DNA from 2 places in the Agarivorans sp. QJM3NY_29 genome. Region 1 is predicted to be linked to the other one. Evidence: predicted binding sites of a transcription regulator. Region 1 holds the regulator's gene; the other holds the start of a gene.
What was found. The regulator sigma-54, encoded in region 1, starts transcription at its own class of promoters, with help from an activator protein. The targets are predictions, from matches to a motif close to GTTGGCACGNNNNTNGNNT.
Positions count from the first base shown of each region.

Region 2: ACRRS0_RS13455 (THxN family PEP-CTERM protein) is a predicted target of sigma-54. The motif match lies at 1,944-1,962, and genes of this name have one in related genera.

Region 1 covers NZ_CP194036.2:4,220,395-4,226,327, reverse strand. The annotation lists gene pmbA (metalloprotease PmbA) at 1-201, shown strand, start outside; gene mgtE (magnesium transporter) at 379-1,740, opposite strand; gene ACRRS0_RS19080 (HPr family phosphocarrier protein) at 1,978-2,247, opposite strand; gene rapZ (RNase adapter RapZ) at 2,234-3,091, opposite strand; gene ptsN (PTS IIA-like nitrogen regulatory protein PtsN) at 3,118-3,561, opposite strand; gene hpf (ribosome hibernation promoting factor) at 3,570-3,857, opposite strand; gene ACRRS0_RS19060 (RNA polymerase factor sigma-54) at 3,884-5,389, opposite strand; gene lptB (LPS export ABC transporter ATP-binding protein) at 5,441-5,933, opposite strand, start outside.
Region 2 covers NZ_CP194036.2:2,960,305-2,966,237, forward strand. The annotation lists gene ACRRS0_RS13450 (LysE family translocator) at 465-1,079, opposite strand; gene ACRRS0_RS13455 (THxN family PEP-CTERM protein) at 2,010-2,918, shown strand; gene ACRRS0_RS13460 (hypothetical protein) at 3,108-4,247, opposite strand; gene ACRRS0_RS13465 (outer membrane lipoprotein-sorting protein) at 4,286-5,062, opposite strand; gene ACRRS0_RS13470 (AvrD family protein) at 5,259-5,933, shown strand, end outside.

The DNA.
Region 1 (5,933 bases):
ACCGGTGATTATTCTCGAGGCGCGGCTGGTTATTGGGTTGAAAATGGTGAAATTGCTTTTCCGGTACATGAGATTACGGTAGCCAGTACCTTGCCAGAGATGTTTGCCAATATAGTTGCCATTGCGGATGACTTCGATAAAGAAAGCTCAATTCAAACCGGTTCAATATTGATTTCTTCGATGAAGATTGCGGGTAGCTAGTACTTGTTGCTCTTTCAGCGTCTATTTCTGTTTAAGATAAGCATTTTAACAGCGGCCTGTGGTATGCCGCTTTGTTTTCTCCGAAAATACAGCTCAAGCTTGCTTCAAAGATAAATTTTTCGTCAGCGCTTAGGCTGATTGATATTTAGTAGGAGCTTCGATTTAGATACTCCTGCCTTAAGCTAATACTAAGGTGGCCATACCTAAAAAGGAGAACAAGCCCATCACATCGGTGATGGTGGTTAAGGCCATTCCCCCCGCTAAAGCGGGGTCGATATTAAATTTTTTCATTAATAAGGGAATACTAACCCCAGCTAATCCGGCTAAGGACATATTAATGAACATCGCCCCAGCGATGATAATGCCTAAAGTCCAGTCACCTTTCCATAGGGTGATCACTACCGAAATAACACTCGCCCAAATTAAGCCATTTAACATACCGATTGCGGCTTCCTTACCGATCAACCAGCGAGAGTTGCCCTCGCCAATGTGGCCCACCGCAAGCCCCCGGATCACGAGCGCTAAAGTTTGATTGCCAGCGATGCCACCCATACTAGGAACAATAGTCATTAAGATCGCTAGCGTTGCCAATTGTTCAATCGTTGATTCAAACATATTGCTAATCGACGCTGCAATTAAAGCCGTACAAAGATTCACCGCTAGCCAGACGGTGCGCCGTTGAGTACTTTTTAAGACCGGGGCGAAGGTATCCTCATCATCGTCCATCCCCGCCATCCCCATCATCGAGTGTTCCGCATGCTCACGAATAATATCCACCACATCATCGATGGTAATTCGGCCTAACAAGCGCCCTTGTTCATCAACTACTGGGGCAGATATCCAGTCGTGGCGTTCAAACAGGGAAGCCACGTCATCTTCATCCATGGCGACCGGTATGGTTTCGGCATTACTATCCATTACCTCTCTGACGTTGACGCTTGGATTAACGGTGAGCAAGGTTGATAGTGGGATATCGCCGAGTAGTAAATCATTCTCATCGACAACATAAAGTGCATCCGTTGCCTCAGGAAGTTCGCCCCTAAGCCGCAAATAGCGCAATACAACATCAATACTGACATCTGCCCGCAGGGTGATGGTGTCGGTATTCATGATACTGCCAGCGGTGTCTTCTGGATAAGCGAGCGCAGCTTCGACTCGATGGCGGTCTTGGCCATCCATTTGCGACAACACCTCTTGATAGACACTATCGGGTAGGCTGCGAAGCACGTAGGCGATATCATCGGTGTCCATTCCCTCGGTCGCTGCAGCAAGGGTTTCGGGGGCCATTAATTGGAGTACCCCTTCCATGACATCTTCGTTTAATTCTTCGAGGATCTCACCGTGCTTTTCCGGATCGGTGAGTTGCCATAATACTTTTCGACCTGCGGGAGGGCTAGATTCTAATAGTAGAGCGACATCACAAGGCGGCATCTGATGAAGCATTCGCCTAACATGCACAAACATACCACTATCGAGCGCTTGGTTTAGCTCCTGTAGGCGTTTGTGTTGATTAGGATTTAACTCCATCTCTTCAGGCATAAGCGGTCCTTATAGTCGTGTAAAGATTAAACCACGCTTTTAGAGCGGGTGAACCTGTCGCGGATGGTACAAAGGTTTTCAGCGGAACCCTTTGGGTAACATGTGTCACAGTTTACGGCTTGAGTACCTGCATCAGTGCTGTTTCTACGCGATAGGCTCTGCCTTGTCCGCTACGATATAAATATTCACTAAAAATGCAACAGGACTTAGTGTAGCAGTTGCATCAATAAATTCGCGTTATTCCTCGTCGAAGTTTGCTTCAACGAGTTGTTGTATGGCATCGAGAGCAGCCTCTGCATCGTTACCTTCAGAGATTATCGTGAGGGTATTGCCTTGAGCGCTTGCCAACACCAGCAATCCCATCACGCTGGCAGCCGAAGCGGTTTTTTTCCCGTCAATAATACTTACTTCAGCTTCAAATTCTTGTACCAATTCGACCAGTTTGGTGGCTGGGCGAGCGTGTAAGCCCAGTTTGTTTTTTACGACGACTTGTCTAGTGAGTTTCAAGTTTATGTTCCAAAGTTCGATGGCGCCGCTGCACCTTACGTTTTTGACTAAAGTGTTCAGCCAGTTGTTCGGCGACATAAACACTACGATGTTGTCCGCCAGTACAACCAATTGCGATGGTCAGATAGGCGCGATTATTGGCTTCTAAATGCGGCAGCCAAGATCCTAATAAATCAGCGATTTGCTGGATGTACTGCTCTACAAGAGGCTGCTTGGCTAAATAATCTTTAACCGCTTGATCGAGACCGCATAAAGGTCGTAGTTCTTCTTGCCAGTGCGGGTTCGGTAAAAAGCGAGCATCAAATAGGTAATCGGCATCATTGGGTACGCCATTTTTAAAGCCAAAGGACTCAAACACCATAATTAATTGCTGCTGTTGTTCTCCGGTCACTCGCGATCGAATGAGCTGACTCAATTCATGTACGGATAAACGCGAGGTATCTATTCTTAGGTCAGCATTGCGAGAAATGGGGGCGAGCAGGGCGGTTTCAGATTCTATGGCCTTGGCTAGAGACATGTCGTTTTGACTCAGTGGATGAACCCGCCGAGTTTCACTGTAGCGGCGGATCAGCGCATCATCTTTCGCGTCGAGAAAAATACTTAATAGGTTAAGCTCAGAGCCTTCATCGCGAATTAGTTGACCGATGGGTGAGGGTTCATCAGGTAAATTTCGCACATCAATGCTAATGGCGACTTTGGTGTACTGTCTTTTTAGGTGTTCAATTAAAGGACGCCATAATACGACTGGTAAATTGTCGACACAGTAATAACCTAAATCTTCTAATACTCGTAGTGCGACCGTTTTACCTGAACCGGAGCGCCCGCTAACGATAATCAGTTCCATGATAACCCCTAATAACGATTAGAGTCTTAGGCTATCATGATCGTGTATAATTCGTCATCACTTTGTGCTGTACGAAGTTGTTTGCATATTTGCTTATCGTTAAGTTTTTCAGCAACTTGAGCGAGAGTATTTAGATGTTGTTGACATTGGTCTTCGGGAACCAGTAAGGCAAATATTAAATCAACGGCTTGATTGTCAATGGCGTCAAAGGAAATCGCCGGAGTACAGCGTAATAATACTGCGGTCGCATGGTATTGATTGCCTATTCTACCGTGAGGGATCGCGATGCCTTGGCCAATGCCAGTACTGCCCATGCGTTCACGATTTAATAAACTTTCAAATATACTTTTAGATGTGGTGTCGAGTTGCTTCGCAACTAGTTCACTGATCAATTCCAATGCTCGTTTTTTTGACGAACATTGGACTGCACTTTGGGTGCAGTCCAAGCTTAGTACTTTATCTATTTGCATTACTATGACTAATGTTTGGTGAGTTTTTCTTTATGCTTAATGACTTGGCGATCGAGCTTATCGATGAGGCTATCGATGGCCGCGTACATATCAGCGTGTTCTGAAGTGGCGAATAATTCACCACCATTTAGGTGTATAGTGGCTTCGGCAATCTGATTCAGTTTTTCGACATTGAGAATAACATGGACATTATTAATTTGGTCGAATCGTCGTTGTAGCTTAGTAAACTTAGTGTGGACATATTCTCTCAAAGACTCAGTGATTTCTACGTGGTGTCCAGTAAGGTTAATTTGCATAGATGTCGTCCCCTTTATAGTGGCCTTTAAATAAGGCTCTTACGTTGGTTAGAAGGTGGAATAGCCAATGACTCACGATATTTAGCTATCGTACGCCTAGCCACCTTGATGCCTTGATCTGCCAAAATATCAGCGATTTTACTATCGCTGAGTGGTTTACTGGTATTCTCGGCAGCAACCAGTTTCTTAATTAATGCACGAATGGCTGTTGAGGAGCATTCTCCTCCACCATCGGTAGCCACATGGCTAGAGAAAAAGTATTTGAGTTCGAAGATCCCGCGAGGGGTATGCATGAATTTTTGAGTCGTGACCCTAGAGATCGTGGATTCATGCATTTCAACCGCTTCGGCAACATCATTCAATACCATCGGTTTCATGGCTTCTTCACCATATTCAAAGAAAGCTTGTTGGTGATGCACGATGCAATTAGAGACTTTCAGTAGGGTTTCGTTACGGCTTTCAATACTCTTGATGAACCATTTTGCTTCTTGCAGATGGCTGCGAATAAACTGGGTATCGTTGGCGTTGGTCGAGGTTTTAGTCATCGATGCATAATGTGAATTGATGCGTAGTTTTGGCATCGCGTCAGGATTGAGTTCAACCACCCAGCGACCTTGACGTTTAATCACCGAGACATCGGGAATTACGTATTGGGCTTGATTTGGTTCGACGGCATTACCAGGTCTTGGCTCTAAGGTGTGAATCAGCCGCATCACTTCGCGTAGCTGCTCCTCTTTTAACTTGGTTTTACGGGCCAATAAACGAAAATCTCGATTTGCTAATACGTCAATATGATTCGATACGATGTCTTTCGCTTCATTCAGCCAAGGTGTTTGTTCGCTGAAACGACTTAATTGGATGAGTAAGCATTCCTGTAGAGAGCGGGCAGCAATACCAACTGGATCGAAGTGCTGAATACGTTTAAGTACTGCTTCAATTTCATCTAACTCGACATCTAAATCATTATTTTCAATCGAACGTAGTCCCTCAAGTAATTGCTCACAATCTTGGGTCAGGTAACCTGATTGGTCGACTGCGTCGATGATGGCGAGGGCGATCGCTTGGTCTATTTCACTAAAAGGCGTGAGGCGCATTTGCCAGAGCAAGTGATCTTGTAAGGAGTCAACGGTTTCACCTTGAAACAACATGTCGTTGTCATCACTGCTGCTACCGGATGAAGAGCTGGCAGGAGCCGAACTCGCGCTGTAAATGTCATCCCAAGTTGAGTCAACCGGAAGATCGTCTGCGACGGTATCTTGACTAATGGCATCGCCAGTTTCCATCTGGCTGCTATCGATCTCCGTTTGGCTATTGTTTGCATCACTATTTTGCTCGCTGGCTGATTTAAATTCAGCCGAGTCTGCGTCATTTGCTTGCGCTTCATCTGCTTCTAGCAGAGGATTACTCTCCAAAGCTTCTTGGATTTCCTGCTGCAGATCCAGCGTCGAAAGCTGGAGTAAGCGTATGGCCTGTTGTAACTGGGGGGTCATGGTTAATTGCTGACCAAGACGCAACTGCAAAGATGCTTTCATTAATTACCGCTGTTCCTTCTTTTTATTATCGCGTTTGAGGACATACTTTAACTATAGCTTGAATTGTTCACCGAGATAAACTCGTTTCACATGCTCATTTTTAAGTATCTCCTCAGGTTTTCCTGAGGCTATCAGTTCGCCTTGGCTAACGATATAGGCGTGCTCACAAACATCTAGTGTTTCTCTTACATTGTGGTCGGTGATCAATACACCCAGACCGCGATCACGAAGATGTTCAATGATTTTTTTTATATCGATAACAGAAATAGGATCCACGCCTGCGAAGGGTTCGTCAAGCAAAATAAACTTAGGTGCGGCAGCTAGAGCGCGGGCAATTTCTACTCGGCGACGTTCACCGCCCGACAGACTCATGCCTAAATTCTTGCGAATATGACCAATATGAAACTCTTCAAGTAAGTCATCGAGCGCGCCCATTTGTTGTTGTTTATCGAGGTCTTTACGTGTTTCTAAGACCGCTAAAATATTCTTTTCTACCGAGAGGCGACGAAAGATAGATGCTTCTTGCGGTAGGTAACCTATGCCT
Region 2 (5,933 bases), 1.3 Mb from region 1:
TATCATCCAAAATCAGAGTCGATATAACGACGACATCCCCAATTCAAAGGAAACTAATCAAGATCCACTGACCCCTCTTAACTCACCATTTAAACTGCGCAGCGGTAGAGCTTGGCATGTTCTAGCAGAGACTCACCCGCTAAGCCAATAGCAACATCTTCGGCTTACAGCATTTCCTCAGGATTACCGTAAACGTAAACCAGACATACTTCGCGAGTGTCTTTACAAACAGCTTGAATTTCTAGTCTACGATAACCATCTGGCTGATGAACCCGCTCAAATCACTCCATTTCCGCCGAGGCTTAGTGGCTCGCTGTTTGCTGTCGCGCCACAAGTACATAGATGTTGACCAAGGGAGGCTCAGAGCGACTTCGACACTCACTAGATTGTAACCACAATGAATCGTCAGAGCATCGACCAGCTGCAAGTCTGAAGGTTTAATACCTTCACCCGAGAATAAGGACTTAACGGCTACTTAAGGCGAGAGCCCCTGATGCGCCGACTAAAATACCACCACTAATTCGATTCACTACATTTAATCTTGCTTTTCCTGCACGCAAAACCTTATTTGCAGAGAAGGCATATAACATCACCATCGTAAAATCTAATAATGCCATAGTAGGACACATAATAGCCATTTGCGAAAACACTGGCTGAGTAGTATCAATAAATTGAGGAAAAAAGGCAGTAAAAAACACGATCGCTTTGGGATTGCCAGCTGCCACCATAAAACCCGACACGTAGAGTTTAGAATTTGAAACGTTTTCTAAATGATCATCCCTTTTGAACTTACTTTCTGAAGCAAACAACATCTTCACCCCCATATAAAACAGGGTTGCCGCGCCCAACCACTTAATCACATCAAAGGCCGCTTCAGAATTAGCAATAATTACTCCCAAACCAATCGAAACCAAAATCATTTGAATGAAATTAGCGCTAATATCCCCAAGGGCGGTAAATATGGTTCTTCTCACACCGTAATTAATGGAATGAACGATACCAAGAAAAACACTTGGGCCCGGTGTCGCTGTCAGCACCAACGATGCAGCAACATATGCGAACCAAACATCAACACTCATAAAACATCCCGACTTCATTTTGCTTACATCTCTGAAATGGTAACTCATTGAATGAAGTGAAGCACGAGCACTGTACGAGAGTGCTTAAGTTCACGACGACTGTGTCAATGGTGTTCGGCCTCGATTGCAGTGAACAGACAAGGCTAAAGCGATTCGATCAAAAACCAATCTCGACTAGACTCGCACGCATTGCTTCACCGGAACACTGCAATGCAGCCAGTTCATCGTCCACAACAAGAAGCTCAATGCCTTTTCCACACCTCTAGTCCCAATGCAAACCGATAAACTTAAGGCCACATGACTCAAGCCATATTACCGTTTAAATGAACCGATATTGGTCATACGGTTTTACTATTGTCTAATATAGCTTCCACTAAGGAGTAATCACCACGCCAATGACTAAGTTGGTGTATTCTTTACCTACAATAATTTTATAAACGGCTTGTTTTACCTCTAGAGCCAACCGCTCTATATGCTCAGATCATAGTCAAGCCCAAACACCTCTTGATTGAGCAAGGCTAAACCCAATATTCACCGTAGACCAAGCCGACACTTTAGAGTCACCATCCAGGCTCCGCCTGATTCATCATCTGTACAATCTCAAGTAGGTTTTTATCTGCGAGTGAGGTTTTAATCTGCGAGTGATAAACCCCTTGCAGCAACAGTAAAGTTTTATCTTCTTTCATTGAATAATGAAGAGGCAGGTCTGAGCCCAAGAAATAGATCCAACTTGAATTTTTAACCGATGCTTGGCCAACAACCATGATCAAAAGACTTTGATTTTAAGTGTCAGTAAATTTTACACCACGCTCACTAAAATGTAATACTATATACATAAAGCATTGTTTTTAAAGGATTTAAAATATTGGCCTCATATTTGCATTTACTGGAATCATATAAAACTCCTAAATGAACCAATAGATGAGCAACATGAATAAATTTAAATTAACTTGTATCGCATTAGGCTTAGGTTTTTCAAGCATTTCAGCAAACGCAGTTCTAATTACAGATTGGGATTACCTAAACGATGCTGGCTTCGGCACTGATTATACTTCAGAAGCTGGCGACGCAACAGGTGTGACTGCAACGGGTGCTACTTTAGACCAATTTGACCCACTTTTTAGTGGTGAACTCCCTAAAACATTGTCTTGGGGTCAACCTTATAAAGCGGTGAACCCAAACGAATTGCAAAGCTCTTTAGCAATTGATGATTCTAAAACTGGTTCAGTAACCACCAGTGTTGTAGATGGTGTTGGTGCCTTAGCGTTCTCTGAAGGTACAGGTTTAACCCATGAAAACTGGGGTGTAACGGGTGATACTTTAGTATCGGCAACTTTATTCGACGGTTTGTTTTTAGCCCCAACCGCGCCAGTGTCATTGCCTCCTACAGCTGCACCAGCTCTCCAATTTCAAATTCAATTTGAAGAAACCTACAACCACCCTACTGGCGGCACATGTGAATATGGCGGTACTCTAGACGGTGAAGTTGGTATCAACCAATCTGGTTGTGCCGATTTATTCACCATTATATTAGATGATGATGTTTCTTTCACTCAAGATGGTGATGCTATTTTCTTAAGTAATAGCTTCGTTATCCCAGCAGACGGCTTAGACGACTACGAATATACCTTAACAACTCGTTTGTTAGGTCTAACATTCGTTGAAAATGTAGATTGTCCAGAAGGTAAAACCTGTATCGGTTTCTTAACTGAAGAAGATAATACCAATACCCTTGAAGCTGCATTTGCTATCTCAGCTAGAGAAGTGACAGAGCCAGGTACTTTAGCTATCTTTGGTTTAGGTTTATTAGGTTTGGCTGGCTTACGCCGCCGTGCTTAAGACCGAATAAAAATGATGCGAAGAATTTAGCATCATTGCTTAAGATGAAAAGCGCAGCCCCCTGTACTGCGCTTTTTTTTCAAATTTTATATGTAGAAGCTTTATTCGAAGCCAGTGGGCTGCTTTCGACAGCAGCTGTTTGGCTCTGATGTTTATCAAGTAAGCCAAGACGAGAAAAGTTCGACGCAACTAAAAGTAATACTCGAGTCCCAGTGATAAGTAACTGTCTTTGCTCATGTAGAAAATCGGCTCAGTGGGTGACATGGCCGATAACCAGAACCCTTCTGCCACCCAACGAAAATGATGACTCACCCGACCTGACGCGGTTAATTGATATAGCTGCGAGTTTTTTTTAAGATCAAACAGGCCCGACAACAATAACTCCGTATCACTGACATCGTTTGCCTGCCATCGAAGCCCTACAAACAAATCGTTATTATAAAGCGTTGGCGGTGCCTGAGTGTCCCGATTATCCCAAGTATACTCGGCAATCAAACCCAACTGTCCCGGGCTGAATTCAAAGCCGTATAGGGAATACTCCGCCCCAGTGACCAGCGTCAGATAATTTTTACCTTCCCCATGTTTGGCAACACTTTCCCATTTCCACAGCAGATCATCTCTGGTCCACTGCAGGTCTAATCCGAGCTGAGTCATAGTGGCGTAAGATTGCAGTAGCTGAGCACCGTCATCGAGCAACATCGGCTCTCGGCTATTCCCATTGAATAAGCTAATCCCAAGATCTAGCTCGTCTCGCCAAAATGCCACTCTGGCCGCCAAATCCAGATTGCGCTTACCGTCAGAATAAACAATCTCTTCACCCACCGGCTTCCCCGGAGACAAACGTTGCTGCGGTTCGCGAAATGGTCTCACTTGATGAAACGGCAACAACAATAGCTGTGCTTCCCCCCACTGAGGCCAATACTGAAAGTGCAGCATCGGCTGACCAATCTTCTCGTCGTTACCTAACGCTATCCGCCCGTCATACTGATTTACGATATTGATTGGCTGATAGACTTCGGTAACCCCCCAGTAAACGGTATCAATACCGACCGTCACCGAATAACGCTGCGCATTATAAGCAATGTTCGCCTCACGCCAGTTCCCAAAAATCACATCAGCTTGTGGCTCATACCGTGAATAAGGTGCCAGCAGAACATTCCAGCCATCGTCATTCCACCACTTCAACTTAGGCGCTAAGGTAATTTGCGGATTAAAGCGATGGCAACACTGTTCTGCTGATAGCGGCGCCTCGGCGTATACTTCGCCCGCCAGACCCGCATAGCCTTCCAGCATCATCTCTGCCGAGACATCCCCGACATAAACGGCCATCAATATACAAACCAGACACCTCATGCTTTTAACCATCATCAATTATGCCTGTAAGCCCGCTGCAACTGTCTGGGGTCGAACTGACTTTCAGGGAGCGTTAATCCCAAGCGATAGTCCTGCCAGGTAAGCTCGGTGGTGCGTTTCGAAATTAAGTTCTCCATAAAGGCAATATGTGGACGCCAGTAGCGATCTTCATATTGCTTATACTCTCTCAGAGAAAGCTTCTTAAGTGGTGTTCCTTTGCGATCGAAATATTCAATCTTGCGTGGCTGGTAAATGGACTGATCGATCCAGGCAATCAATTTAGAGTAACCGGAATTCACATATTGTGGATAACAGGCCAGCAACCAGTAACGATGCTCACCTTGCACTTTTTCACCCACCAGTTGATAGCGATATTTATCCAACTCCCACGAACTCATATCTTCATAGGCAAATTCACTTCCCATAAATGGGCCGGAGCGATTATTCGACGAAATCCGCTTCACTCGCTTAATGGACGGCAGATACAGCCACTGATCATCCGCTTCAATCGCATGGCTAAAAGTCAGTAAACTGGTCCCGGCTATATCGCGAGGCGCTTTAAAATAGGTAATGATTTTATCACCCTCATCAGCCTGCTCTTTACCTTGCACCGTCAGTTGGCGCTGCACCGCGTCACCATTGGCGGCTGTAATCGTCATTTCAACCGTCGCAGTGTAAGACTGATAACCACTATCTCGATTCACCATCTCGGTTGCGATATCCAAACCAGTGGGTTCTTGGCCAAACGCCAGGCTCGATATCATTAATAGCAGCAATATGCTTTTTATCATGTTTCCTCCTTGATGCCATATCCCCATATTCAACGTTGAAATATGAACAGACAGTAAACATACATAAGTTGTTGAAAAACTTAACCTGTACGATCAGACAGGTTTATTCAGACAAGCGGACAGGATAAAAATATAAGCAAAGCAGCTAGCATGATTTTCTCAAATAACTGTTCGTATGTTAGGAGTAGAAACCGAAATGGAAGCTGAACCAATCTTAGAACAAGGATGTACACTCATTCCACATATCGATGATGCACTCGGCCCCGCCGCACAACGTTATTTTGGCGAGGGATATAAAAAAACCCAATATCGGTGCAACGTCAAATACACCGCCAGCTTCGCCGAAGGGACCATCGCGATTGATTACCGAACCGACTGGTCACAAAAGGAAAAAGTCAGTAGCCGCCCGCCCCACCTGAGTACTATCGATGCGTTTCTGGTTGCGGGTCGAATTGCCTGTGAGCTGCTCAGACGAGAATTCAACTTAAGCGAACAACAGACATCCCAGGCATGGATCCGACACTTGTCCATCAAGGCTGGCAGTGAAGCTTTAGAGGATCTGGTTGCCGTTCCGCTCAGCACCCGGCTAATAAAATCGGTGACCAACAATAACAGTATGTTTGGGGTTCTCAGTCATTTCAAAACAGTCTTAAAAACAATGGAAGTTGAGATCATTATTGACCACCCGCCGGGTATTGACAGCCACACGGTGAATGCGGCTCCCTTAAACGCTGAAGAATATTTCATCGATGAGTTCCGGGAAAGACACTGCGAACTATACAACAACAGCTTTAATGATAAATCCTGTGCAGTTTCTTGTGAACTCACCCTACAACGACCGGGAAATCAATTCAGCGGTCTGATGGGCCAA